DNA from 4 places in the Arthrobacter sp. 05T423 genome. Region 4 is predicted to be linked to each of the others. Evidence: riboswitches for the same ligand, from Rfam matches in the RefSeq annotation. Region 4 holds a riboswitch; each other region holds the start of a gene.

Region 1 (7,065 bases), on a different contig from region 4:
TGCAGCTGCTGCATGCCGATGCCACTGGCCGGTGAGGGCATTTCGGCGGCAAAGTGAAGCAGCGTGTCGACAGCATCGTCGGTTAGGTCGCTGCAGAAGCTGGATTTCCAATAGTGGTTTTGGCCCCGCGGGAAGCCGCCATCGTGCGCGCTCTGCAGGGCGCAGTAGCCTGTCGGGGCAACGTTGTCGGCCACCGGGCCGGTGTCGCGCAGCGGCCGCAGCACCGCATCCAGCTCCTCAGGATTCCCACTCCAGCAGAGTCCGACGTTGAAAACAGGGCGACCGGAGTCGTCCCGGCCAAGACTGGCCGACATTGAGAGCTCGTCGGGACAGGAAAGGGCGAATGCAGGATAAAGCTGCAAAACCTCCCTCGTCCGCTCGGGCGGAAATGAGAGTCCTCCGGCAATGACGGTCCCCACTGGATGCAACTGGTAGGTGAACGAGGTGACCACGCCGAAATTGCCGCCCCCTCCCCGGACCGCCCAGTAGAGGTCCGGATGATGGTCCGAGCTTACGGTCAGGAGCTCGCCGTCAGAAGTCACGATCTCGGCGGAGAGCACGTTGTCGCACGCAAGTCCGAACTTGCCGTTGAGCCAGCCGATGCCGCCGCCGAGGGTCAAACCGGCGATGCCGGTCACCGAAACCACTCCGAGCGGAGTTGCCAGTCCATACGCCTGGGTGGCACTGTCGAGGTCGGCCAGAAGCGCTCCGGCTTCAGCCAGGGCTGTCCGGCGGTCCGAATCAACCCGGATGTTCCTCATGCCCGAGCAGTCCACCATGAGCGCCCCCTCGCCCACGGCGTTGCCCGCGACATTGTGGCCGCCGCCTTTGATGGAGATCGGAAGGTGGTGATCCCGTGCGAAGTCCACGGCGTGGCGGATGTCGTTAGCCTCTGCCGGACGGACTATGACTGCCGGGCGGCGGTCGATCATCGCATTGAAGACCTTCCGTGCCTCGTTGTAACCAGGTTCCCCGGGGAGCATCAGCTGTCCCCGGAGGGCCGAACTCAAACCGTTTACGAGCGCTGGCGAAGGCGTTTGGATAGCCATTCGTATCCCCTTTCGCGGTCCGGGGCATCGCTCCGTTTGGCGATGCCGCACGGTAGGTGCACTGAGCCTACGCTCGGCTCGCAGCCTGTCAACGGGACGGAGGAAAGCCTGCCCGGGTCCCACCGGTTGCCCTGCCCGGTGACCTGCTCGAATGGATCGAGGACTGACCATCCTCCGGATACGAACCGGGGCCCTGTCTGCTGTGCAGACAGGGCCCCGGTTGGTACGGACTGCCCGTGTTACCGGGTGGCCAGAGTTCCGGTGGCGGTGCCGCCGCGGGTGGACTGGACCAGGACGCTGGTGATCTGCCGGCTAGGACCCGGCTTGACCCGGTAGGACCAGGCACCCAGGGTGTCCACCTGGGCGGTGCCGATCTTGCTGACGGGACGTCCCGGCGTCGTGTCGTAGATGACCACCGTGGTGGCCGGCACCAGGACGGCCGTGTTGCCTGCCAGTGTTGAGGTCCCGTCGATCCGCAGTTCGGTGTTGAGCCGGTGCCGGGACGGGGAAACCACCACGGTGTCCGTTTGCACCGTCAGACCCACTGTTGCGGGGGCGCTGCCGATGCCGTTCTTGTCCGTGACGACCAGCTGGAGCTGGATCGGATCGTTGGATTTGGCCGTCAGCGGTGCCGTATCCGTGGTCTTGGCGTAGAACGGGACGGTGACGGTGGGCTTGGCGGCGGTGTCACTGGAGAACGTGACGGCTGGTCCGCTGACCTGGATCCACTTGTAGCTGGCTGCGCCTGTTGATGTGCTGCCGTCCAGCTGGACGGTTCCGCCGCGCGTGACTGTAGTTGATGCGGCGGTGGCTACCGCCGTCGTCGGCTGCGTTGCGCCGGGGACAGAGCCGCTGCCGGTGTCGACGACGGGACCGGGGTCCGGGGCCGGTGTGACGGCGGGCTGCCCCGTCGCGGAAGCAGCGCCGCCGGACACGGTCACCGGCAGGGAGGCCGAGCCGCCTGCCGCGGTTTTCACCGTGACGGTGGCCGGCGGAGCGCTCACCGGGAACGACTTTTCAGACGGTGCTCCGGCAGCCGGCTCATCCAGGGTGCCCAGGCCGGTGACAGTCAGCGGGTAGCCGGCCGTGGAGACGGCGGCAACCGTCAGGTTCGTTCCGTCATAGACAGCCTTGGTGATCAGCACGCCGCTGGGTTTGGTGACGCTGATCTGGCTGCTGCTGGCGGGCTTGTCGCCAATATTGGTGACCTTCACGGTGGCCGGCGCCGACCCGGTGAACTGCACCCGTGCGTAGTACCGGCCGGTGTCAGGGTCGCTGAGCATGGGGGTGGTTTCGAAGGCCCCGGCCTGCCCGTCGACCTGGACCTGGGCACCGTTCCCGCTGCTGGCAAACACATCGATCATGTTGCCGTTCACGACGGCGCTGTCGCCGTTAACCCCCTGGTTGGTGGAGATCTTGCCCCGCACCGTGAACTGGTCCGTTTCAATGGCGAGTCCGCCGCCGTTCACGGAGAACTTGTTGTAGGCGAACGGGCTCCCCACGACCGTGTGGTTCTGGGCGGGGTCGCCGAGGAACCCGTCGGGGGCAGCCGGGGCGGTGGCCGGATCCCATTTCAGGAACGGGCCGATGTTGCTCTTCAGTGCGGTGGTGAAGTTACCGGTGGCGGGGGAGATGTCTTCCACAAGCTTGCCCGCTCCGGTGCCATCCGTGTCGATGGTGATGGTGCCGTAAGGGTGCCGGAAGGTGAGGGTGCTGTTGGCCGGTCCGCCCTTAACCACGATGCGCTGCCGGCCGAAGACAATCTGGTCGCCCGGTGTGACGGTGTTGGCGAAGGCTGCCTCCAGGCCGAGGACCAGGACCGCCTTTCCCCCGCCCGGGAGGTCCAGCTGGGAGCTGCCGAGGAAGTAGAACGCTTCCTGTGGGAAATTGTCCGGGAAGGATATGGGCGCCGCATCATCCGGGATGTCCCCGGGCAGGAACCCGCAGAGCGGGTTCTGGTCGTCGAGGCAGAGCTCAACGCGCGTTTTTGTGCTGTCTTCGTACCATGACGGGAAACCATGTTCGCTGTTGACGGGGCCGACGGCGGTCAGCCCGCCTGGATTCTTCACCGTCACCTGCGTGGCGGCCAGCGAGGTTCCCGCGCCTGTGGCCGCAAGCAGCAGGGCTGTGGCGGCAGCAATTCCGCGGCCGCGGGATGCAGGCCGGGGGGCGCGGTGCCGTGGGGTCAGGCGCTGGGCCGACAGGAAATGTGGGATGGATGCCATTTTTGTCTCCTCGAAAAGACGCTGATGGCAACCACTTAAAGCGGCGGGGGTTGGGAAAACGTTCGGGTTCGAGGCTGGAAAAACCTTGGAATCCAAGGTTTTTGGCGCAGGGGTGGGGGACCACGCCAGCCCTGCCCGGGCCGTGCGGCCGGCTGCCCAGGACGGAGGGCCCGGCCGCCCAGGACCGACCCGCGCCCGCCGGGGGCCGAGCCGGGTGGACACTGCCGGCAGGACGCGAACGGACCCGGCGCCGCTTAGTTGCGGTGCCGGGTCCGGATGTTGTGAGCCCGGCCGAGGTCATCAGCACTGCCAAGTTCAGAACAGATACAGCATGGCCTGCCGTCCTTGGGGAAACCCGGTCAGAGCCCTCAGCGAGCTGCGGCCGGCCCACCCCTTTGTGGGGGACTCCAGAGCCCGGGTGGTCCCGGGAGCCCGCCCGCGGGGGAGCCTAGACGACGTCCTGGGTCTTGGCGAAGCGGGTTATGGCCCGCTGGGTGCCGCGGTTGGCCAGCACCTGGATGACCGCGCTTACGGACGCGGAGATGAGGGCGAACGTCAGGGCCGAGCGCAGCGTGGTGGGGACGTCGTCCTTGTCGCCCTTCGGCGGCTTCCGGCCGGTGACCTTTTCCCAGACCGTATCCACGGCCTTGGTGCCGGCAAACCCTGCCAGCAGGCTGATGCCGGTGCCAAGCAGCTTGATGACGAAACTCATTGCAGAACTCCTCGCGTGGTGAACACTGGTCTTTCCTTAGCCTAGCCGCATGGAACGGTGGATTTCCCGCAATGCCTGCACGACGAGGTCGTGGTCCGCCTTCTGCGGCAGCCCGGACACCGTGACCACGGCCACTGCACCCACATCCCGCACGTAGACCGGAAAGGCTCCGCCGTGGGCAGCGAAGGTGGACTGGTCGAACCAGGCGTTGTCCTCGATCCGTCCGCCGCCGGCCCTGCCCCGCAGGCCCACCAGCAGCGACGGTTCCTCGTAGCGCACGGCAGTCCGCTGCTTGGCCCGCACCCACCCTTCGTTGTCAGGCGTGGCACCCTCGAGCGCCACGTGGAAGAGGACCTGGTCACCCTTGGTGATGTCGATGGCGATGGGCAGGTTTTCTTCCTTGCCCCGTTCCACCAGTTCGAGGCCCAGGGCGAGGGCATCGTCCTTGCTGAACTTCGGGAACTGCAGCTCGGCAATTTCACCCTCGATCTGGCCGATCAGGGCCTCCAGGGCTCCAGCTGGCTGTTCCTCGGACGAATCGGGGTCAAAGGCGGGCAGGGCAGCGCTGCCGGAGTCCTGTTGCGTCATGGCCCCAATGTACTCCGGAGCGCTGTGCCGGCGGCGCGCGAAAACTCCCGCAATATGACAATGGGCCCGGGATTCCGGACCCGCCGAGGTGTAAACTGGACCAGCCCACAAGGGCAGATTTACCACGACAGGGGAGCGCCGCCGTCGGGATGCAAAGGCAACTGCCAGCGCAACCGCGGATGGGCGCTGAGAGTGCGGACCGCCGCAGACCCTCGAACCTGATCCGGCTAGTACCGGCGCAAGGGAGTCGAGTTCTCAGAGTGCCCGGCAGCGGGTGGCCCAGCCACCGGCAGCCGGGGGAACGCTTTCCCCTCCTGTTCCTCAGGAGGATCATCATGACAACTGCAGCAATCAAGAAGACCGGCTACAACTGGCGCGTGGCGGACATCGTGGTGGCGGCACTCATTGCCGTCGCCGGCGGCGTGATCTTCTGGGCCTGGGACCAGGGGGCCAACCTCATCTCCACACCCCTGTCCGCGGCCTATCCGCCGCTGTCCGGCCTGTACGCCGGCGGCTGGATGATTCCGGCCGTCCTCGGCATGCTCATCGTCCGCAAGCCCGGCGCGGCCCTGTTCTGCGAAGCGGTGGCGGCCACGGGCGAGCTCATCATGGGCTCGCAGTACGGCACCACGGTGCTCATCTCCGGCATCCTCCAGGGCCTGGGCGCTGAGCTCGTGTTCGCCGCCCTGGTGTACCGGAAGTTCAACTTCCCTGCCTCGCTGCTGGCGGGTGCCGGTGCCGGCCTTTTCTGCGGCCTCAACGACTCCTTCGCGCCGTGGGGCTGGAACATTGCCTACACCGCCGGTGACAAGCTGGCGTACATCGTGTTCTGCGCCATCTCCGGCGCGGTCATCGCAGGTGGCCTGTCATGGCTCGCCACCCGCGGCCTGGCCAAGACGGGCGTGCTGAGCTCCCTCGCCTCCCGCAAGGCAGCCACGGAGCCCGTCTTCTCCTAATGCCCGAACACCACGACGGCGTCGTCCGCCCCGCCGCTGTACACGCCCGCGGATGGGGCTGGCGGCACGCCGGCCGCACCAAGCCTGCGGTCCACGCCCTGGACCTGGACATCCGTCCCGGCGAACGGGTCCTGCTGCTGGGCCCGTCCGGGGCCGGCAAGTCCACGCTGCTGCACGCCCTGGCCGGGGTGCTGGGGGACAGTGACGCGGCCGGCAGTTCCGCTGACGGCGCCCGGACCCTCGACGCCGGGACCCTTAACACCGCGACGCCGGATCCTGACGACGCGGACGAGGCCGGCGAGCTGCTCATCGACGGTGCGTCCCCGCGTGCCCGGCGGGGCCGCGCGGGGCTCATGCAGCAGGACCCGGAAACCCAGGTGGTGCTCTCCCGCCTGGGCGACGACGTCGCCTTCGGCGCCGAGAACCTCTCGGTGCCCCGGGATGAGATCTGGCGCCGGGTGCACGAGGCGCTGGACGACGTCGGCCTGTCCCACCTTCCGCTGAACCACCCGACGTCGGCCCTGTCCGGCGGGCAGAAGCAGCGGCTGGCGCTCGCCGGCATCCTGGCGATGCGGCCAGGACTCATCCTGCTGGACGAGCCCACCGCCAACCTCGACCCGGCCGGTGTCCTGGAGGTCCGGGATGCCGTGGGCCGCTGCCTCGACAAGACCGGTGCCACCCTGGTGGTGGTGGAGCACCGGGTGGCCGCGTGGAAAGACCTGGTGGACCGCATCGTGGTGCTGCAGCCCGGCTCCGCCGCGAACGGTGCCGTGCTGATCGACGGGACCCCGGACGAGGTCCTCGACCAGGCCCGCGGGATGCTCACCGCCGCCGGCGTCTGGGTTCCGGGCTACGTTCCCGAAACCCGGCGCCGCTCTGCCGGATATTCTTCAACCACGAACGCGGGCCAGCTGCTGCTCGCCGCCGAGGAGCTCGCAGTGTCCCGGGAACGGCCCCGGCGCCGCGGCTTCCGCTCCATACCTCCAGAACCCGTTCTGCGCGACGTCACGGCACAGGTCCGGGCGGGCGAGGCGCTGACCGTTACGGGTCCCAACGGCGCGGGAAAGTCCACGTTCGCGCTGACTCTCGCCGGGCTGCTTCCGCCGGTGGACGGGAAGGTCTCCGCGACCGTTGAGCTGAGTGGCGGTGCCGGAAACGACCCGTACAAGTGGAGGGCCGAGCAGCTGATCGCCCGGATCGGCACGGTCTTCCAGGAGCCCGAGCACCAGTTCGTCACCGGCCGCGTTTTGGACGAGCTGCAGTTCGGCCCGCGCCATCTGGGCCACGGCGAAGAGCGCGTGGACGAGCTGCTGGAGCGCCTGCGGCTCACGCATCTGGTGGACGCCAACCCGTACACACTGTCCGGCGGGGAGAAGCGCCGGCTCTCCGTGGCCACGGTCCTGGCCGCACACCCGCAGGTGCTGGTCCTGGACGAGCCCACCTTCGGCCAGGACGCCAATACCTGGGCCGAGCTGGCCTCGTTCCTGTCCGAACTGCTCGACGCCGGCACCGCCGTGGTGTCCGTGACGCACGAC
Region 2 (7,065 bases), on a different contig from region 4:
CCCATCCAACACGTTGCCCTCCCCCTCGGACTCATACGTGAGCAGTTCGGCCAGGGCCCGGACCATCGCGGCCGGCACGCCAAGGAGGGAGTCGCTGGCCACGTCCACCATGGCCAGCTCGTAATCCGCGCCGGCGGCATGCACCGCGGCACCGGCGAAGTCGCCAAGCTGCTCGATTTCGAAGTCACTGATGCCGGCAATCCGCAGGCCGTCTGCGGGCACGGCCCCGCCTTCGAGCGCCTCGGCCCGCTTGAGGGCGTCGTTGTGGGTGGCGACAAACACTTCGGTGAAGGCCATGGATTCGTCCTCATTCCGTCGGCGGTGCATGCCCCGGCAGCGGCAGTGCCGTCCGGGGCTGTTCGAAATCAGCCTAACCCAACTAAGTTCGCGCCACTCAGCGCACGGCGACCCGCAGACGGTTGCGCCACGGATCCTCAAAGCGGAGCTCGGCGCCGGTGTGGTGGGATTCCAATCCGGCGACCTTGAGGCGGTCGGCGAGGGCACCGACGTCGTCCCCGGAGGGCACTTCGATGAGGACTTCGCCGAGACCCAGGGTGTCCCGGCGAGGGCCGGCGCCGCGGCTGTTCCAGACATTCATGGCCATGTGGTGGTGGTATCCACCGGCGGACACAAAGAGGGCCTGGCCGTGCCAGCCTGCGGTTTTCTCAAAACCCAAGACGCCAACGTAGAAATCGTGGGCGGACTGCACGTCGCCCACCTGCAGGTGGACGTGCCCCACCCCCGCATCCGTGTGGCGCTGGCCCTCCACCGACTCCTGCGTGAGGTGCTCCTGCAGGTACCTCTGCGGCGGCAGTGCCAGGCTGTCCATGACGACGTTCTTGCCTTCCCAGGACCAGGCCGCGCGCGGGCGGTCCCAGTAGAGTTCGATCCCGTTGCCTTCCGGGTCGGTGAAGTAGAACGCTTCACTTACCAGGTGGTCTGCGCTACCCACGAAGGACTGCGGCTCGTACTGGGCCGCGCTGGCAATGGTGGCGGCCAGCGAGGACTGGTCCCGGAACAGGAGTGCCGTATGGAAGAGGCCGGCCTCGCCACGGCCGGGGATATTGAGGCCCGGAGCCGGAGCGAGGTGCACCAGCGGCGTCTTGAGCCGGCCGAGGTAGAGGCCGCCGTCCTGCTCGGCCACGACGTCCAGGCCGAGGGCACGCTGGTAGTAGTCGGTCATGAGCTTCATGTCGCCCACCTTGAGCATGACGGTGCCCATGGTGAGGTCGGCAGGAAGCAAGTCCTGGCTGCTGTCTGCTGCTGTCATTGAATACTCCCGAATGTCCGGACCGCCGGATTTCGGTGGCCTCTACATCATTAAATTACTTGAAGCTTCAATTTATTCCTAATGCACGATCCTGCCCCGGAGCACCACATTGCTGAGGCTGCGGATGGTCTCCGGCTCGGCGCGCGGGTCCTCCCGGCACACCACGACGTCGGCGGCCGCCCCTTCCGACAGGCCTTCGGCTCCCAGCCAGCGGCGCGCACGCCAGCAGGCTGAGTCCAGCGCCGCCGATGCCGGAAGCCCGGCGGCGTGCAGCTCCAGGATTTCGTCCGCGATGCGGCCGTGGCGGATGACGCTGCCGGCATCCGTTCCCGCGTAAATTTCGACGCCGGCCTCGTACGCTTCCAGGACGCGCTCGCGACGCCGGGCCCACAGGGCGCGAATGTGCTCCGCATACCGTGGAAACTTTGGCCCGGCCTGGGCAGCAATGTCAGGGAAGGTGGCGATGTTGATGAGTGTGGGAACGATCGGCACCTGCTGCTCCACGAACCGGGGAATATGCCTGGGCAGCAGCCCCGTGGCATGTTCGACGCAGTCGATGCCGGCGTCCAGCATGTCATCGAGGGTGTCCTCGCCAAAGCAGTGCGCGGTGATCCTGGCCCCCTCGTCGTGGGCGGCCCGGACGGCGTCCCGCACGGCGGCGGCAGGGAACGACGGCGCGAGATCGCCGGCGGTCCGGTCGATCCAGTCCCCCACCAGCTTGACCCAGCCGTCCCCTTCCCGAGCCTGCTTGCGCACGGCCTCCACCAGGCCATCCGGTTCAACTTCCACGGCGAAGTTCCGAAGGTAACGGCGGGACCGTGCAACGTGCCGGCCGGCCCGGATAATCCGCGGCGCTTCGGGCCGCTGCTGCAGCCAGTGCGTGTCGCTGGGCGCCCCCGCGTCCCGCACCAGCAGCGTGCCGGCGTTGCGGTCTGTCATGGCCTGGTCATACATCACCTCGTCGTCTACGGAGCCGCCGGGGCCCAGCCCGATGTGGCAGTGGGCATCAGCGAAACCCGGCAGGACCCAGCCATCCAGGACGGCGTCCGGCCGCTGGCCTGGAGGATTGAACGTCAGTTTCCCGTCGACGGCCCAGAGCCCATGGCGTTCTTCATCTGCCGACGTGAGCACAGTTCCGCTGAATTCGATGATGTGCGCCATGGATCAAGCTTAATCGGCTCCGCAACGGGGATCCCGCCTCGCCACTGCTTGGCAAGTGGACGCGTGCTTCACAGATGGACGGGCACAATCCGGGCTGTGGTAGCTTCGTTTACGACCACACGGGTGCCCCTGCAGGGGCTGAGATCAGGCTGGTGCAGCCTGCGACCGTTGAACCTGTCCGGGTAATGCCGGCGAAGGAAGTGAGCAGTAAATTGAGCACCCAGAAATCACAGCTGATCCCTGCCCAGATTGATCCGGCCCAAAATGAAGCCGCCGGTGATCCTGCCGGCGTCACGCAGTCGCTGAAATCCCATTCTCTGGCTTACCTGGAGGGGGACGGCCTGCGGGTTCCGGTAACGGAAATCGCCTTGGAGCCTTCCCCGAACGGCGGGCATAACGATCCGCTGCGTGTTTACCGCACGGCGGGTCCGGGCAGCGACCCGGTGGTGGGCCTCGCGCCGTTCCGAGCGGAGTGGATTGAGGCGCGGGCAGACACGGAGCCGTACGACGGACGCGAACGGAACCTGCTCGACGACGGCAAATCAGCCGTGCGCCGCGGCGCGGCTTCCGCCGAATGGAAGGGTGCCAGGCCGGTGCCCCGCCGTGCGGCGGACGGCAGGACCGTGACGCAGATGCACTATGCCCGGCAGGGTGTCATTACGCCTGAGATGCGCTTCGTGGCCCTCCGCGAGAATTGCGATGTGGAACTGGTCCGCAGTGAAGTCGCCGCCGGACGGGCCATCATCCCCAGCAACATCAACCACCCGGAATCCGAGCCAATGATCATCGGCAAAGCGTTCCTCGTGAAGATCAACGCCAACATCGGCAACTCGGCCGTCACCAGCTCCATCGCCGAGGAGGTGGACAAGCTGCAGTGGGCCACCCAGTGGGGCGCGGACACCGTGATGGACTTGTCCACGGGCGACGACATCCACACCACCCGTGAGTGGCTCATCCGCAACTCCCCCGTCCCCATCGGCACGGTCCCGATCTACCAGGCCCTGGAAAAGGTGAACGGCGAAGCGAACGCCCTGAGCTGGGAAATCTTCCGCGACACCGTCATTGAACAGTGCGAGCAGGGTGTGGACTACATGACCATCCACGCTGGCGTGCTGCTGCGGTACGTGCCGCTCACGGCGAACCGCGTCACCGGCATCGTCTCCCGCGGCGGATCGATCATGGCCGGCTGGTGCCTTGCGCACCATCAGGAAAATTTCCTGTACACCCACTTCGACGAGCTCTGCGAGATCTTCGCGAAGTACGACGTCGCGTTCTCGCTGGGCGACGGCCTCCGCCCGGGCGCGACGGCGGACGCCAACGACGCCGCGCAGTTCGCCGAACTGGACACGCTCGCTGAGCTGACCCAGCGGGCCTGGAAATACGACGTCCAGGTCATGGTCGAAGGTCCGGGCCACATCCCGTTCCACCTTGTCCGCGAAAACGTCGAACGCCAGCAGGAACTCTGCAAGGGCGCCCCGTTCTACACGCTCGGCCCGCTGGTCACGGACGTTGCCCCCGGCTACGACCACATCACCTCGGCCATCGGCGCCACGGAAATCGCCCGCTACGGCACGGCAATGCTGTGCTACGTCACGCCCAAGGAACACCTGGGCCTGCCCAACAAGGACGATGTGAAGACCGGCGTCATCACATACAAGATCGCCGCCCACGCCGCCGACCTCGCCAAGGGGCACCCCGGCGCGAACGAGCGGGACGATGCGCTGTCCAAGGCCCGTTTCGAGTTCCGCTGGCGCGACCAGTTCGCGCTGTCGCTGGATCCGGTGACGGCCGAGGCCTTCCACGACGAGACGCTGCCGGCAGAGCCAGCCAAGACGGCACATTTCTGTTCAATGTGCGGACCCAAGTTCTGCTCCATGCGGATCAGCCAGGACATCCGGAACGAGTACGGCTCCGCCGAGGCTCAGGCCGCCCTCGCCGAGATGGCGGAGGGCATGCGCGAGAAGAGCCAGGAGTTCCTCGCTGCGGGCGGAAAGGTGTACCTGCCGGAGCTGCGGCTTCCGGAGTCCGCCCGCCAGTAACGGCTGGTCGGGCCGAGTTAACCTATGGGCCTGTCCGGCTGGCATTGGGGGCCAGCTGGACAGGCCCTGAAGGTTGATCAGGACGCCGTTTTGTCAGGACGCCGTTTTTGTCGGGACGCCGTGTCTTTAAGATGCACGGGGCTGCTGCCGCCGGCTGACCTCGGCGATGAACGACCTGATGTACCGGTCGCCTTCCGGGGAGTCGTGAGGCCGGTGCCCGCCCGCAGCGATGCGGTGCAGGGCGCCGGTCTCGCGCAGGTAGCCGGCGATTTCCTCGTACAGCGGCTCCCAGCCACCGGTCAGGACCAGGGTGGGAACGCCCGGGACGATCTGCAGCGGCGCCTGCCAGGGCGGTGCCTGCAGCCGGAGGCGCCTGGCCGCGCGTTTCGCCTCGGGGGTACTGGGCTCCGGTGTGTCCGCGGCGAAGGCGCGGCGCAAAAATTCGCGCTCGTAGTCGTCGTCGCCGAGCTGGTGCCGGACCTCGAACAGCGGCTCCATCAGGGCGCGGTGCGCGGCGGTGGCCGGCAATTCGGCGGTGAGCGACAGGCAGGCAGGTTCCACAAGCGTCAGCGAGAAGATCAGGTCAGGGCGTTCGACGGCGGCCATCATCGCGGAAATGGCGCCCTGCGAATGCGCCACCACGTGGCCGCCGGCGGCCCCGCGGCCGTCATCGGCGAGCGACTGCAGCACAATCCGGACGTCCTCCGCGAAGTCCGTCTCCAGCGGTTCGGCCTCGGCACCAAAGCCGTGGCGCCGCAGGAACAGGGCGTCGTACTGCAGGGCCATGCCATGCTGGCGCGGCCACGCCGCGGAGCCGAAGTTACCGGCACCGTGGACGAACACTACCCGCTGCTTAAACATGACCCAACCTTATGGCAGCGCTCTGACATCACGCCGGCCGACATGACGGTGCTCCCTATTTGCCGCCCATGAACTTGTCGAAGCCCTTGGGAAGGTTCAGCTGTGACGGATCGAAATCGGCGCCCTGCTGGCCGAAGGCAGCGCCGGTGGGCACCGCCTTGGCGCCGGCAGCCCGCCGGGCCTCGGCTTCGCGAAGCTCCTGCGCCGCCTTGGCAGGGTTGCCGGAACGGGCCTTCTTCTTGGGCGCGTTCTTGCCGCCCTTGCGGGCACCGCCCGCCCCCATTCCCGGCATCCCGGGCATCCCCGGCATGCCCCCGCCCTGGGCCATCTTCTTCATCATCTTCTGGGCCTGCGCGAAGCGCTCCAGCAGCCCGTTGACCTCGGATACGTGCACGCCGGAGCCGCGGGCGATGCGGGCCCGCCGTGAGCCGTTGATGATCTTGGGGGCCACGCGCTCGTGCGGGGTCATCGACCGGACGATGGCCTCCACCCTGTCGATCTCGCGCTCGTCGAACTGCTCCAACTGCTGCCGGATGTTCTGCGCACCGGGCATCATCATGAGCATCTTCTTCATGGAGCCCATTTTGCGGATCTGCTGCATCTGCGCCAGGAAGTCATCAAGCGTGAAGTCCTCCTGGTCGGCGAACTTCTTCGCCATCCGGGCAGCTTCATCCTTGTCCCAGGACTTTTCAGCCTGCTCGATCAGGGACAGGACGTCACCCATGTCCAGGATGCGCGAGGCCATCCGGTCCGGGTGGAACAGTTCGAAGTCGTCGAGGCTCTCGCCGGTGGACGCAAACATCACGGGCTTGCCGGTGACCGACGAGACGGACAGCGCGGCACCGCCGCGGGCATCGCCGTCGAGCTTTGACAGCACGATGCCGGTGAAGTTCACGCCTTCATCGAAAGCCATAGCCGTGTTGACGGCGTCCTGGCCGATCATGGAGTCGATCACGAAGAGGACTTCGTTGGGGACGATGGCCCGGCGGATCTGGCGCGCCTGCTCCATCATGTCGGCGTCGACGCCGAGTCGGCCGGCGGTGTCCACGATGACGACGTCGTGCAGCTTCTGGCGCGCTTCCTCGACGCCGGACTGTGCGACGGCGACGGGGTCACCTGCCGGGTGCGCCAGTTCGGAGGTGGCGCCCGGGTGCGGCGCAAAGACCGGAACTCCCGCGCGCTGGCCCACAATCTGGAGCTGCGTCACGGCGTTGGGGCGCTGGAGGTCACAGGCCACGAGGATGGGGCTGTGGCCCTGCGCCTTCAGCCACTTGGCGAGCTTTCCGGCCAGGGTGGTCTTGCCGGCACCCTGGAGGCCGGCGAGCATGATGATGGTGGGGCCGGTCTTGGCCATGCGGATGCGCCGCGTCTCGCCGCCGAGGATCTCAACAAGCTCCTCGTTGACGATCTTCACGATCTGCTGGCTGGGATTCAGGGCGCCGGAGACCTCGGCGCCGAGGGCGCGCTCACGGACCTGCCCGGTGAATTCCCGGACCACGGGCACGGCAACATCCGCGTCCAACAGGGCGCGCCGGATCTCACGGACTGTGGCGTCTACATCTGCCTCAGTGAGGCGGCCCTTGCCGCGAAGATTCTTGAAGGTTGCTGTCAACCGGTCAGAGAGTGAATTGAACACGCGCCGTGCACTTCTTTCAGTGGATGTACGGGACTCGACTATCTAGGGTATCAAGACACGCCTTCAAGGTGGCATGCTGACAGGGTGACGAGCCAAAT
Region 3 (7,065 bases), on a different contig from region 4:
TTCCTCGGTGCACAGGCAGAGCCGGTTCCCCTGGGCATCAGTGACCACCACCCAGTTGGGTGCGTGGTCACTGTTCATTAACGCCCCGGTTGCCGCGGTCTTCTCCAGCGCCGGTGCCGATTCGGCTTTGGAGCGGTGAACGTCCAGGTGCAGGCGGTTGTCGTTCGGCGTCGGCGTCTCCTGGAACCACACGCCGGGTCCGCGGCCGTACGGATCCATGAGGTCCCCGAAGCGGCCTTTCCGGTAGCCGAGCGCGACGCGCCAGACCTCGGCTATCTCCGCCGCGTCCGCCGTGTCAATGCCGACTTCCACCGTCCGGTAGAGGCCGGGCTGGGCCTCGGCGTCCACGGCAGCCGCCGCAGCACTGACTGCAGCCGCTGCCCCGGTGTCCCGCGCGGTCACCTCGCCCCCGGCGTCATGGGAGCTGAAACGGATGAACACGCGGTTGTAGCGCCAGTCCAGGTCCGGATGGTGGTCCGTGTCCTCAGCCAAACGCCCGACGGCGGCGATCAGCTCAAGCGCGCCGGCCGCCGTCGGCGTCTTATAGACGGTGACAAGGCCGCCCAGCCGGTAACGCCAGTCGGGAAGTCCGGCGAGCGCCTCGTCGATCTGGGGTCGGGTGAGGATGCTGTCCCTGGCGGCCACAACTGACTCCTTGGAAGTGCCGGTTGAGCGTGCCGGACGGACGCCGCAGGGGCGGCCGGGCCTAGAGGAACTCGGCCCGGCCCTCCATGGCCGACGACGCCAGGGCATGCTCACGGCGCGGGATCCGCCCGGCCGCACGCGCCAGCCTACCGGCGATCACGGAGTGTTTGAAGGCCTCCGCCATCAGTGCGGGGTTCTGGGCCCGGGTCACGGCGGTGGCCAGCAGCACGGCGGCGCAGCCCAGCTCCATGGCCAGGGCCGCGTCCGAGGCGGTGCCGATCCCTGCGTCCAGGACCACAGGTACCGATGCCCGCGACACGATCAGCTCGATGTTGTGCGGATTGAGGATCCCCAGGCCCGTCCCGATCGGGGCTCCCAGCGGCATGACGGCCGAGGCCCCCAGGTTTTCGAGCCGGAGCGCCAGGACGGGATCGTCGTTGGTATAGGCGAAGACCTTGAAGCCCCGGTTCACCAGCTGCTCGGTGGCGTCCACGAGCTCCACGGCATCAGGCAGCAGCGTGTGCTCGTCGGCGATGACCTCGAGCTTGACCCAGTCCGTCTCCAGCGCTTCCCGGGCAAGCTCGGCCGTCATGACTGCGTCGCGTGCCGTGAAGCAGCCGGCGGTGTTGGGCAGCACCCGGATGTTGTGGTCCACCAGCAGCTGGAACAGCGAGCCCGTTTCGGCAGGCGAATAGCGCCGCATGGCGACCGTTGTGAGTTGGGTGCCGGAGGCGAGCAAAGCAGCCCCGAGACCGTCCAGGCTCGGAGCGCCTCCGGTGCCCATGATGAGCCTCGAGGTCAGCTCCACCCCGTCAATGACCAGGTTGTCCGTTTCAATCAGTGTTTCTGCCATTGTCCTCATCCTCCCTGGACTGCCGTGACAAGCTCGATCTCGTCGCCCTCGGCGAGGGCGGTGGCGTGCCACTGGCTGCGCGGCACGACGGCTGAGTTGCGGGCGACCGCCACGCCTAGCCGCTGCCCGTCGGCGGCCTGCCCGTTGGCGGCAAGGCTCCGCCCCGTGATTTGGCTGACGAGCGAGGTGACCGAGGCGCCTTCGCCTACTTCCTGTTCGATTCCGTTCAGTGTGATGTTCATGCTGGTTCCTTATTCGGGTCAAATATGACGCGGGTCAATTAGGCCGCTGCCGGGCGGTGATTCGTGGCGTAGTAATCCGTTGCGGCGTGACTAGCCGGGGGTGGGGCTGAGTGCAGGGGCAGGTCCCAGCGGGTCCGGGAGCTTGCCGGAAAACCTGCCCGGCCGGAACGCGGCCCAGCGCGGGTCCGTGACGCCGTCCATGAGCTCGCGGCAGATCGCTGCGGCCGCGGGGGTCAGCAGGACGCCGTGGCGGAAGAAGCCGGTGGCGATGATGAGGCCCGCCACGTCCCTGCCGGCACCTTGCGCTCCGGCCGGAACCCGGCCCAGCAGGGGCGCGTTGTCCGGTGTGCCCGGCCGTGCCCGCGCGGTGGCTTCGAGGAGCTCGAGCTCGGCCACCGCCGGAAGCAGAACCTGCGCGTCGCGGAGCAGCTGGTAGACACCGCCGACGCTGGTCCCCGGTACGCCGTCCTCACGCTGGGTGGCCCCGATCACCACCGTGCCGTCCCGGCGGGGCACCACATAAACCGGCACGCCCCGCACCATGCCGCGGACTGTCGCGGTGAGCAGGGGCTGCAGGTGGGCGGGGACCCGGAGCCTGAGGATGTCTCCGTACACCGGGCGCAGCGGCAGCTGCAGTCCTTCCGGCAAATCCTGCAGCTGAGCGGCAGCCAGGCCGTTGGCCACCACCGTTTCAGCCGCCCTGACGGTCCCGCCGCCGGCCAGCCGGACCCCGCGGACCCGCCCGCCGTCCCAAAGCAGGCCGGCAGCGTGCTCGCGGACCGCATATCCGTCCGCTGCGCCGGTTTCCTCGCCGTGGCCGGCCAGCTCCGCAGCAAGCGCGCGGACCAGCCTGCGCGGGTCTACCTGGTGGTCCGCCGGGATGTCCAATGCGCAGGAGATTCCGGGGCTGAGCAGCGGCTCGCGGAGGCGGGCCTCGCGGATGGTCAGCGGCTCGACCCCGAGGCCGTATGCCCGCTGCACCTCCCGCAGGTCCATCAACGCGCGGCGGTCGGCGGGATCCGCGCCCACCGCTAGGGTCGGCGTCGTGAGGTATCCGGCGTCCACACCGGCGGTGAGCGTGGCGGCAAATTCAGGCCATCGGGCGGAGGAGTCCAGCATCAGTTCCAGAAGCCCTTCCTCCTGGTAATGCAGTTCGCTGACCGGGGCCAGCATGCCGGCCGCCGCCCAGCTGGCTCCGGACCCGGGGGCCTCGTCGATGAGCACCACCGAACGGCCGGAGCGCCTTGCCTCCCACGCGATGCCGTGGCCCACCACGCCGCCGCCGATCACGGCCACATCGGCCTCAAGGGCGCCGCTGATTTGAGGGTTCATGGAAATCCTTCCCTACGCCGGTACTAACCGGATCAGGTCAAGCGGTCGGCTCTGACGCCCTCTCAGCCCTGCGCCTTTTATGACAGCAGTAACGGGCTCCCGCGGTACCTGCCCAGTTTAGAGGAACTAAGGTGGTTGCCATGACCGAGCACTCTGCCCACACCGCTGCCCGCCTGTACCTCTGCACCGACGCCCGCAAGAACCGCGGGGACTTCGCAGACTTCGTGGACGCAGCCTTCGCCGGCGGCGTGGACATCATTCAACTGCGGGACAAAGGCATCGAGGCGGCCGAGGAACTCGAGTTGCTGGAGATCGTTCACGCCGCCGCCCGCAGGCACGGGCGGCTTTGGGCGGTGAACGACCGCGCTGATATCGCGTCCATCGCCGGGGCCCCCGTGTTCCACATCGGACAGAAGGACCTGCCGCTCCGTGCCGCCCGCAAGCTGCTGCACGATTCAACGGTGATCGGGCTGTCCACCCACAACACGGAGCAGGTGGACGCCGCCATCGGCGCCGCCCACGGGCGCAGCGGCCTGGACTACTTCTGCGTGGGCCCGCTGTGGGCCACCCCCACCAAGCCCGGACGCGCCGCCGTCGGGCTCGACCTGGTGAGCTACGCAGCGGAGGCTGTCCGCGCTGCGAACGAGGAACGGGTGGGCGGCCTGCTGCTGCCCTGGTTCGCGATCGGCGGGATCGACCGCACCAATGTGGAACAGGTCCTGGCCGCCGGAGCAAGCCGGATCGTCGTCGTTCGCGCCATCACCGAGGCATCCGACCCGGCGGCCGCCGCGGCGGAACTCCTGGACGCGCTCGACGCCACGTCGCGGGCCACCGTCTCGTAGGCGGAAAAGCCGGAGCGGAAGCTATCCTGGGCGTTACCCGCTCAGGCCCAGCTTGACCATTCGCCGGGAATGGTTTTCCGCGACTCCAGCGGTGATGCCCCGCACCATTTCGCGTGCGGTGGCGTCCGTGGCACCGGGCTCCGCCTCTACGAAGAGCTCGCCAAGAAAGGCGTGCTCGTGGCCCACCCGCTGGGCCTGCGTGATCGCTTCGCCCAGAAGCCGGCGTCCCCAGAGCGCCAGCCTGGACGGGAGCCGGGGGTCGTCCGCCAGCGCTCCCCTGAGCCGCTCCCGGAGCACTCCCGTGGCCTCCTCCGACGACTGGATCTGCTCGATGACGTCCCGGGTTCCGGAATCCACGAACCCGGCGACCGCCCGGTAGAAATCGGCGGAAACGGTGTCCACCACATAGGCCTTCATCAGGGATTCGTACCAGTCCGCCGGACGGGTACGTTCGTGGAAGTGGTCAACGGCTGGCTGGAACGGAAGCATCGCGTGTTCGACCTCGACGCCCATCTCCGCCAGCTTGGCGCTCACCAGTTCGTAATGCTGGAATTCGATGACGGCGATCCTGCCGAGCACGGCCCGGTCGTGCAGCGTGGGCGAGTAGCGGGCGTCGGAGGACAGCCGCTCGAACGCGGACAGTTCACCGTATGCCATCACGCCGAACAGGTCTGCGACGAAACGGTCGTAGCGAGCGGTGCCAGCCGAGGATGTGCCCATATTCCAAGACTAACGGCGCAATTCGGGCTAACCTGATTTTCGTGTCACATCATCGGCTCTCGCCAAGCGTCCACGAGCAGACCAACGCGCTCGCGGACGCTTTGAGCGCGCTGCGCACGGAGTTGGAGCTTCCGGGGGAATTCCCCGAGGATGTGCTCAAGGAAGCCGAAGCCGCCGTGGCGGACCGGCAGTTTCCGGACCTGGACCTGACCGGAGTGGACTTCCTGACCATCGACCCGCCGTCGTCCACCGACCTTGACCAGGCCCTCTTCATCGAGCGCCGCGGCGAGGGTTACCGGATCCTCTACGCCATTGCCGACGTTCCGTCGTTCGTGAAGCCTGGCGGCGCGCTCGACGCCGAGACCCGCCGCCGGGGGCAGACCTTCTACGCCCCGGACGGCCGGATTCCGCTGCACCCGGAGGTCATCAGCGAGAATGCCGGCAGCCTGCTGGCCGGGCAGCTGTGCTCGGCGTTCGTGTGGGACTTCGAGCTGGACGCCGCCGCCGAGGTGGTGTCAGTGCTGGTGCGCCGGGCGGCGGTGCGCAGCCGCGCGAAGCTCAACTACAAGGGGGTCCAGGCGGACCTCGACGCCGGGACAGCATCTCCCCTGCTGCAGCTCCTGCGCGAGGTGGGCCGCAAGCGCGTGGACCTGGAGCGGGCCCGCGGCGGGGCCAGCCTGAACATGCCGGAGCAGGAGATCGTGCAGCTTCCGGACGGCGGCTACCGGATTGTGGCGGTGCCGCAGCTTCCGGTGGAGGACTGGAATGCGCAGATTTCGCTGATGACCGGGATGGCCGCCGCCTCGCTGATGCTCAACGGCAAAGTGGGGATTCTGCGCACCATGCCTGCCCCCGACGAACGTTCGCTCAGCCACTTCAAGCGGCAGACCGCCGCCCTGGGCAAAGCGTGGGACGGGCAGGAAAGCTACGGCGAGTACTTGCGCACCCTCGATCCCACCGACCACCGGCAGCTGGCCATCCTCCATTCGGCCGGAATGCTCTTCCGCGGGGCCGGGTACACACACTTCGACGGAACGGTCCCCCAAGACGCCGTCCAGTCGGCCATCGGCACGGCGTACGCCCACACCACCGCCCCGCTGCGCCGCCTCGTGGACCGGTTCGTCCTGGTCATCTGTGAGGCATTGAGCAACGACCGGCCGGTGCCGGCCTGGGCCCGGAAGGCGCTCCCGTCGCTGCCGGAGATCATGGCGTACTCGGACCAGCTGGCGGCGAGGATGGAACGGCTGGCCCTGGACACCGTGGAAGCAGCGCTGCTGATCAACCACATCGGGCAGGAGTTCGACGCCGTGGTGATCTCCGGGTCAAAGCCCGCGAAAAACGGGAACGGGAACGGCAACGGCGGTGGGAACGGCAACGGCAACGGGAACGGAAAGGGCCTGAACGGCAAGGGAACCAACGGCTCCGGCCCGTCCGGAGTGGTCCAGATCGCCGAACCCGCGGTGACCGCCAGGTGCGAGGGGGAAATGGAGCCCGGCACCAGGGTCCGGGTCCGCCTCATCTCCTCGGACATCAGCACCCGGGAGATCCGCCTCGAGCTCGTCAGCTGATGCCCGGTTCCAGGTGACGGGTGATTCCGTAAACCGCGGGGGCGGCGCCGCAACCGGCCCCGCGGCGGCGTGAGTCAAGGAAAACACGGGTTTGCCAGTAGACTGGGTGGTTAGTAATGGATGCCCGGTCGTTGATTTCCTCGATTTGAATTCAACAAGCCCGCCCCTACGCGATCTTGAGTCACACCCGCCGGTCCCCAGTGCCGGCAATTAGATAGCCCGCGATCGGCTTCCACTGGAATTGCTTGCGCGCCTGAGCGTGCTCCGGAACGGCCCCTGCGCCCGCCCCGTTGAGCAGGCGGCGCCAATGCCTAAATGAATAAGGAAACTCCCCTGTGAGTGAATTGCATACCCACCAGCTTCTTTCCGACGATACCGGCACCGAGACCATCGAGCCGGAAGAGACCATCATCTCGGATGAGAAGCCGCACGAAATAGCCGAAAAGTCGTTTGCCGACTTCGACGTCCGCGCCGACATCGTTGAGTCCCTGGCCGACGCCGGCATCACGCACCCCTTCCCGATCCAGGCCATGACGCTGCCCGTCGCGCTGTCCGGCCACGACATCATCGGCCAGGCCAAGACCGGCACGGGCAAGACCCTCGGCTTCGGCATTCCTGCGCTGCAGCGCGTGGTGGGCCGCGACGACGCCGGTTTCGACAAGCTGCCGGCACCCGGCGCACCGCAGGCCATGGTGATCGTTCCCACGCGTGAGCTCGCCGTGCAGGTTGCCAACGACCTGCAGACCGCGTCCCGCAAGCGCAACGCCCGGATCGCTACGATCTACGGCGGCCGCGCCTACGAGCCCCAGATCGATGCCTTGCAGAAAGGCGTCGAAGTTGTGGTCGGCACGCCCGGCCGCCTG
Region 4 (7,065 bases):
CCGCCCAGCGGGACCGCGAGCAGGCTGAATGGGAGGCCGCGCACCCGGATGCCGCCGGCAACGATGGCGCCGGCCGAACCCCGTAGACTTACCGTCGAAACCCACAACCAACCTCATTGGAGCAACTGTGAGCATTGAGCGCACCCTTGTCCTGATCAAGCCGGACGGCGTCAGCCGCAACCTGACTGGCGAAATCCTCAAGAGGATCGAAGCCAAGGGCTACACCCTGGCCGAACTCAAGAAGACCAACGCCAGCCGTGAGCTGCTCGAGCAGCACTACGAGGAGCACGTGGGCAAGCCGTTCTACGAGCCGCTCGTGGAGTTCATGCTCAGCGGCCCCGTGGTCGCGGCCATCTTCGAAGGCCACCGCGTGATCGAGGGCTTCCGGTCTCTGGCCGGCACCACCGACCCCACGACGGCCGCGCCCGGAACCATCCGCGGCGACTTCGGCCGCGACTGGGGCCTGAAGGTCCAGCAGAACCTCGTCCACGGCTCCGACTCGGGGGACTCGGCCGAGCGCGAAATCAAGATCTGGTTCCAGGCCTGATCTTCCAGACAGGCTAAGCGCGCGGGCAGGTTAAGCGCGAACTGGCAGCTGAAGCCCCGAAAAGCTGGTTTTCAGGGCGTTAGCTGCCAGTTCGCGCTTTTTCGTTGGACTAGAAACCTGAGGTACCGGCGAACACCTGGATGAACGCGAAGAAAATCGTGGCGATCACGGCGACATACAGCAGGGCGGAGATGATCCAGCCCGAGTCGCCCATGATCCGGGCAAGGCCTGCCGGCGCCGGAATCACGCCGCGGACAACGTTCCGCACCGTGACCCAGACAAAGAGCGGAATCATCGCTGCCCAGACAATCATGCAGAACGGGCACAGGATGTGGATTGAGTAGAGCGCCTGCGACCACAGCCACACCACGAAGATGAAGCCAAGGGTGACGCCGGCCTGCAGTCCAAGCCAGTACCAGCGGGCGAACCGGGCGCCGGCAAGCAGCGCCATTCCCACGGTAACCGTGATGGCGAAGGCGACAATCCCGATGAACATGTTGGGAAAGCCGAATACCGAACTCTGCCACGTCTGCATGACCTGCCCGCAGGAAATCCAGGGGTTCACGTCGCAGACGGTGGTGTGGTTGGGATCCTTGAGGACCTCGAGCTTCTCCAGTACCAGGGTTCCGGACGCCAGCCAGCCCACGATGCCCGTGATCACCAGCAGCCAGCCGAAGGGGCGGTCGCGGGTCATGGCAGGCGTTGAGCCCCCGGCCGAAGCCGCGGCGGCCCCGGTCCCCTCCTGATGGTCCTGATCGAAGTCCGTGCCCGTTGGAGGCGAAGTGCGTGGCATGGGATGGCGTCCTTTTGTCTGGGGTGCTTCCTGCCCAGATTGTATCGCCGCAGGCTTGAAGCACGCTGGATCCGGCGCCGTCGGCGTCTTGACCGGCTTTGTCACACGCTTACAGCGTGTTTGAAGGTCCATATGAGAGAATGAACGTGGCTGGAGCGCGAACCACATTCGTACTCCAGTCCGGTGGCTTGTTCTCAAGACCGCCAATGAGCAGTGGTGCAGGCTTTGGAAAGAAGATCCGGCCTCCCGCATTCCATTGGACGGCACCTGTTGTGGTTGTCAGAAACAACGGGTTCCAGTAACAAGCCCGCCGGCCTGTCAGGCCTGCCGCACCCCACTGCCGGTGCGAGCCTGCTGGTATCCAATTGACTTCTGTCAATGCCCGCGGGTTTTGACAATATGTGCCCCAACGGGTGCCGGATGTGGCGGTACGTCAGGGGCAGGAGTGTTGCCACATATGGATAATGACCAGGTCATAGCCGTTAACGAAGAACCGGCTGCCAACGGGGACGCAGCTGCCGAGGCACCAAAGAAGGTCACCAGGACCCGACGCAAGCCGTCGCCTAAGGCCACAGCGGACGCGGAGGCGCCGGCATCGGAAGCTCCGGCCTCGGAGACCCTGACGCCGGAAGCCGCAGCGACCCAAGCGGCAGCTACCGAAACCGGTGCGCCTCAGCAGGCCGTCGCGGAGGCCGCGGAAACCCCCGCCAAGACACCGGTGCGCCGGACGCGCGCGCGGAAGAAGGTCGCCGAAGAACCGTTGCCTGCCTTTGCAGAATCCGTGGGCGCGGAAGCTGAGGCGCAGGTAACCGATGTGCCGGCAGCCGAGGCTGTTCCGTCCTCTGAGGAGCCGGCCGCCGAGTCGAAGCCGGTCCGCCGCCGCCGCGCAACAAAGCCCAAGGTCACCGAGCCGGCCGAAAACACCGCCGAGGCCCCTGCTGCTGGCACGGCCGCAGCGGCCACAGAGCCTGCAACAACTGAGTCTGCAGACGCTGCTGCCGCCGCGCCCGCAACCGAAGCAGCCCCTGCTGCGCCGGCCTTTGCAACGGACGCCGCCGCCGAGGAAGAAGCTGAGGAGGAGACTGCCGAACAGTCGCCGCTGGGTTCGCTTTTCCTGGAGCCGGCGTCAGTAACGTCGATCATCTTCCAGGCCCCCGACCTGAACACGGTCATCCGTCCCGCCGCTTCCGCAGCGAAAGAGGAAACGGCCGCCGAAGAGGGCGAGGACGAGCTGGAGGACGACGACGACGGCGGCCGACGCCGGCGGCGCAGCCGCGGACGCCGCGGCCGCAGCCGGACCGACCGCGAGGTCACCGACGGCGATGAAGGAACAGACGATTCCGAAGAGGACGGCGAGGATGAGGGTGCGCAGCCGGAAGACGGGGTGACGTCCCGCCGTCGCCGTCGCCGCCGCCGCGGTGACCAGGACCTGGAACTGACCGGCGGGGGAGAAGACGATCCGCCCAACACGGTCACCCGCGTCCGCGCCCCCCGGGCCATCAGCGAGGCACCGGCGAGCAACCGCGTGACCAGCGTCAAGGGATCCACCCGCCTGGAAGCCAAGAAGCAGCGCCGCCGCGAATCGCGGGACACCGGCCGCCGCCGCACCGTGATCACCGAGGCCGAGTTCCTGGCCCGCCGGGAGTCGGTGGACCGCCAGATGATCGTCCGCCAGCGCGACGACAGAATCCAGATCGGCGTCCTGGAGGACGGCGTCCTGGCTGAACACTTCGTCTCCAAGACGCAGCAGGACTCCCTGATCGGCAACGTCTACCTGGGCAAGGTCCAGAACGTCCTGCCGTCCATGGAAGCCGCCTTCGTGGACATCGGACGCGGCCGCAACGCCGTGCTGTACGCCGGCGAGGTCAACTGGGACGCAGCCACCCTCGAAGGCAAGCAGCGCCGCATCGAGAACGCGCTGAAGTCCGGCGACTCCGTCCTAGTCCAGGTCACCAAGGATCCGGTGGGCCACAAGGGTGCGCGGCTCACCAGCCAGATCTCCCTCCCGGGCCGGTACCTCGTGTACGTCCCCGGCGGATCCATGACCGGCATCTCCCGCAAGCTGCCCGACGTCGAACGCAACCGCCTCAAGCGGATCCTCAAGGACCGCCTCCCCGAGGACGCGGGCGTCATTGTCCGCACGGCCGCTGAAGGCGCCTCCGAGGAGGAGCTGACACACGACATCAACCGTCTCCGTGCCCAGTGGGAGGGGATTGAGAGCCAGGCGAAGTCCACCAAGGTCCTCGCACCCGAAGTGCTCTACGGTGAACCGGACCTGACCATCAAGGTTGTGCGCGACGTCTTCAATGAGGACTTCTCCAAGCTGATCGTCTCCGGCGACGAAGCCTGGGACACCATCGAGGCCTACGTCACCTACGTTGCCCCGGACCTGGTGGGCAGGCTCGAAAAGTGGACCAAGGACGAGGACATCTTCTCCGCCTGGCGCATTGACGAGCAGATCCACAAGGCACTGGACCGTAAGGTATTCCTGCCGTCGGGCGGCTCGCTGGTCATCGACCGGACCGAGGCCATGACGGTTGTTGACGTCAACACCGGCAAGTTCACCGGCAGCGGTGGCAACCTCGAAGAGACCGTCACCAAGAACAACCTGGAGGCGGCAGAGGAAGTCGTCCGCCAGCTGCGGCTGCGCGATATCGGCGGCATCATCGTCATCGACTTCATCGACATGGTGCTGGAGTCCAACCGCGACCTGGTCCTCCGCCGCCTGGTGGAGTGCCTCGGCCGCGACCGGACCAAGCACCAGGTGGCCGAGGTGACCACGCTGGGACTCGTGCAGATGACCCGCAAGCGCATGGGCACCGGTCTCCTGGAAGTCTTCGGCGAGCAGTGCGAGGCATGTGCCGGCCGGGGCGTCGTCACCCATGACGAGCCGGTGGAGCACCGCCGCGCCAACACGGTGGCCGCTGAGCACCACATCCACCGTGCGGAGATCCAGCCGCCGGCCCGGACGGAACGGAAGCGCCGCCGCGGCAAGGGCGGAGTGCCGGTCCCGGAGACTGTTCCGGCTGCACCTGCTGCCGCGCACCACCCCGAACCGTCGGAGGCGGAACGGCACGCCAAGGCTGAAGCGACCCGCGCAGCCCTCGCCAATATTGCGGCAGCGGCGCACGCGGCGCACCTGCATGAGGAAGCAGCGCACAGTGCCGCCGCGGAGGGTGAGGCAGCCCGTCCGGCAGCACCTGCGGCCGCCGCACCGGAAAGCCCTGTGGTGCACCGTGCTCCGGAAACGGAAAGCGTCTCCGGACGTCCCGGCGCAGTGCTCACGTTCGGCGGCGAGAAGGTGATTCTTCCGTTCGTTGACCACAGTGAAGAGCCAGCCAAGGAGGCACCTGCCCTGACGCTGGACCGGCTCGAGGAAGCCTTCGCACACCTCGGCGCCCCGGTTGCACCCGCCGAGGACGAGTCGGCTCCGGAGCCGGCCGAAGCGGCGCATGCCCAGGAACCGGAAACCAGGCCCGCTGTACGGCAGCCGCCGGAAAGCTCCACGGTGCCGTCCCGCGGCCGCCGTCCCCGCCGCAACCGCAGTGCCAGCCGCGCCCAGGGTGCAGCCAACGAGACATCCGTGGAACACCACGAGGTTGCTCCGGCTGCCGCCGAAGGGCACTCACACGAGGCCAAGGCACCTGAGGCGGGAAACGCGCAGGGAACCCAGCCGGCTCTGCATGCCAGTGAGCCGATCATCCTGGGGGTCGGGGTACCCGCCTCTGAACTCTGAGCTGACTGGACACTGAGCTGACTGAGCTCTGAATACACCGGTGGAAAAGGTCCGGCACCGCGCAAGCGGTGCCGGACCTTTCCGGTTCCGGAACATTTGCAACGGGCCGTGGCAGGGGACAAAGGCGGCGGCCTGCAACCTGTCGTAAATGTCCATTTCGGCGCCCCCCGCCCAACGAACCGCTAGGCTGGGGGACTGACACGGGGTGCCGCGCAAGGGCCGGCTGAGATCCAAACCCGTTGAACCTGTCCGGTTAGCACCGGCGAAGGGATGTCTTCCTTGTCATCAGCATCACTCCTGCCCGCACCCGCCGCTTTCCAGCCGGAAACGGCGCCGCCGGCTGCCCCGACGGCCCGCGCCGTTCCGCGCGTCCTGGCCATCGCAGGCTCGGATCCGTCCGGCGGCGCAGGCGTCCAGGCCGACCTGAAGAGCATCGCAGCCCACGGCGGCTACGGGATGGCCGCCATTACGGCCCTCACGGCGCAAAACACCACCGGCGTTCGCGGCGTGCACGTTCCGCCGGCCTCCTTCCTGTCCGCGCAACTGGACGCTGTCAGCGACGACATCCGCGTGGACGCCGTGAAAATCGGCATGCTGGGCGATGAACAGGTGATCGCTGCCGTCCGCAGCTGGCTCGAAAAGGTGCGGCCCGGCGTCGTCGTCCTCGATCCGGTGATGGTGGCCACCAGCGGTGACCGCCTCCTCCGGGAGTCTGCGGAGGCTGCGCTGCGGCAGCTGCTGCCTCTGGCGGACCTGATCACCCCCAATCTTCCCGAACTGGCCATGCTGCTCGGGGAGCCGGATGCTGCCGACTGGTCAGCCGCCCTTGACCAGGGCCGGCGCCTCGCGGCCCAGACAGGTGCCACGGTGCTCGTCAAAGGCGGGCACCTGGACGGCTCAACGTGCCCGGACGCCCTCGTCAACACCGCCGGGCTGCTGTCGGCGGAAGTGGTGGAGGTTGCGGGGGAGCGGGTCCCCACACGGAACAGCCACGGTACCGGATGCTCGCTCTCCTCGGCCATGGCCACGGCGCAGGCACGGCTGGGCGACTGGGAAGCATCGCTGCGGGCGGTCAAGCCCTGGCTGGCCGAGGCCCTCCGCACGTCCGGGCATCTGGATGTCGGCGCCGGCAACGGACCGATCAACCATTTCCACCACCTGGCCCAGCCTGAACGGAAGGGCGGGTTCGCCGAACTGCTGCGTGCCGAGACTGTTGCGGACCTGGACGCAATTTATGGCCTGGGCTTCATCCGTGGCCTTGCCGAGGGCACCCTGGCGGAAAAGCACTTCGCGTATTACCTGGCGCAGGATGCCATCTATCTCAACGGCTACTCCCGGGTCCTAGCCCGGGCCAGTGCGTTGGCACCGAGCGAGTCCGAGCAGCTGTTCTGGGCGCGCTCCGCCCAGCAATGCCTGGAGGTTGAGTCGGAACTGCACCGCAACTGGCTCAGCACGCGCAGCGTGCAGACGGAACTGGGCCCGGTCACCAAGGCCTACGTCGATCACCTGCTGGCGTCGTCGGCAGGCGGCAGCTACGCCGTGCTGGTCGCCGCGGTCCTGCCCTGTTTCTGGCTGTACGCCGAGGTCGGGGAGACCTTGCACGCCGAGTATGTGGCCGCCGGGGCCCAGGCCGGGCACCCCTACGCGGAGTGGCTGCGGACGTATGCCGACGAGGACTTTGCCGCCGCCACCCTGCGTGCCATCGAAATCGCCGACGACGCCGGACGGGCCGCGTCAGCAGGGGAGCGCGAAGCAATGATCACCGCTTTCCGGCAGTCCTGCCGGTACGAGGTGGAATTCTTCGACGCGCCGAGCCGCCACAGCTGAGCGGAACCGGCCGCAGTGCCCGGTAGGATAGTCGCGCACGGCATCGGAGATCCGGGACGGTGGCCCCTGTGGCGCTTATCACGGACAAACCGCCGGTGCCAGCCTCATTTGCGGCCGACGACGGAATTAGCGTATTCTAGATCTTCGGTGCTTACGCCAACA

What was found. A riboswitch is a leader RNA that binds a small molecule or an ion and turns the genes downstream of it on or off. The one in region 4 is predicted to bind thiamine pyrophosphate.
Region 1: another riboswitch for thiamine pyrophosphate. It lies ahead of AC1DFE_RS15455 (ECF transporter S component); the one in region 4 lies ahead of thiD (bifunctional hydroxymethylpyrimidine kinase/phosphomethylpyrimidine kinase).
Region 2: another riboswitch for thiamine pyrophosphate. It lies ahead of thiC (phosphomethylpyrimidine synthase ThiC); the one in region 4 lies ahead of thiD (bifunctional hydroxymethylpyrimidine kinase/phosphomethylpyrimidine kinase).
Region 3: another riboswitch for thiamine pyrophosphate. It lies ahead of thiO (glycine oxidase ThiO); the one in region 4 lies ahead of thiD (bifunctional hydroxymethylpyrimidine kinase/phosphomethylpyrimidine kinase).

Annotation. Positions count from the first base shown of each region.
Region 1 is NZ_JBFTLC010000021.1:39,001-46,065, forward strand. Features, by position in the region: gene AC1DFE_RS15435 (FAD-binding oxidoreductase) at 1-1,049, opposite strand, end outside; gene AC1DFE_RS15440 (hypothetical protein) at 1,289-3,274, opposite strand; gene AC1DFE_RS15445 (DUF4235 domain-containing protein) at 3,723-3,986, opposite strand; gene AC1DFE_RS15450 (heme-degrading domain-containing protein) at 4,023-4,574, opposite strand; TPP riboswitch at 4,694-4,837, shown strand; gene AC1DFE_RS15455 (ECF transporter S component) at 4,910-5,530, shown strand; gene AC1DFE_RS15460 (ABC transporter ATP-binding protein) at 5,530-7,065, shown strand, end outside.
Region 2 is NZ_JBFTLC010000001.1:550,164-557,228, reverse strand. Features, by position in the region: gene AC1DFE_RS02590 (hypothetical protein) at 1-297, opposite strand, end outside; gene AC1DFE_RS02585 (VOC family protein) at 395-1,270, opposite strand; gene AC1DFE_RS02580 (amidohydrolase family protein) at 1,349-2,431, opposite strand; TPP riboswitch at 2,541-2,648, shown strand; gene thiC (phosphomethylpyrimidine synthase ThiC) at 2,644-4,470, shown strand; gene AC1DFE_RS02570 (alpha/beta fold hydrolase) at 4,597-5,331, opposite strand; gene ffh (signal recognition particle protein) at 5,387-6,967, opposite strand; gene AC1DFE_RS02560 (glucose-6-phosphate dehydrogenase) at 7,052-7,065, shown strand, end outside.
Region 3 is NZ_JBFTLC010000001.1:200,543-207,607, reverse strand. Features, by position in the region: gene AC1DFE_RS01045 (4a-hydroxytetrahydrobiopterin dehydratase) at 1-645, opposite strand, end outside; gene AC1DFE_RS01040 (thiazole synthase) at 707-1,498, opposite strand; gene thiS (sulfur carrier protein ThiS) at 1,504-1,740, opposite strand; gene thiO (glycine oxidase ThiO) at 1,831-3,072, opposite strand; TPP riboswitch at 3,065-3,185, opposite strand; gene thiE (thiamine phosphate synthase) at 3,213-3,914, shown strand; gene AC1DFE_RS01020 (ferritin-like fold-containing protein) at 3,948-4,634, opposite strand; gene AC1DFE_RS01015 (RNB domain-containing ribonuclease) at 4,676-6,202, shown strand; gene AC1DFE_RS01010 (DEAD/DEAH box helicase) at 6,538-7,065, shown strand, end outside.
Region 4 is NZ_JBFTLC010000013.1:52,241-59,305, reverse strand. Features, by position in the region: gene AC1DFE_RS11775 (DUF4233 domain-containing protein) at 1-86, shown strand, start outside; gene ndk (nucleoside-diphosphate kinase) at 128-547, shown strand; gene AC1DFE_RS11765 (vitamin K epoxide reductase family protein) at 657-1,340, opposite strand; gene AC1DFE_RS11760 (Rne/Rng family ribonuclease) at 1,798-5,076, shown strand; TPP riboswitch at 5,268-5,364, shown strand; gene thiD (bifunctional hydroxymethylpyrimidine kinase/phosphomethylpyrimidine kinase) at 5,347-6,903, shown strand.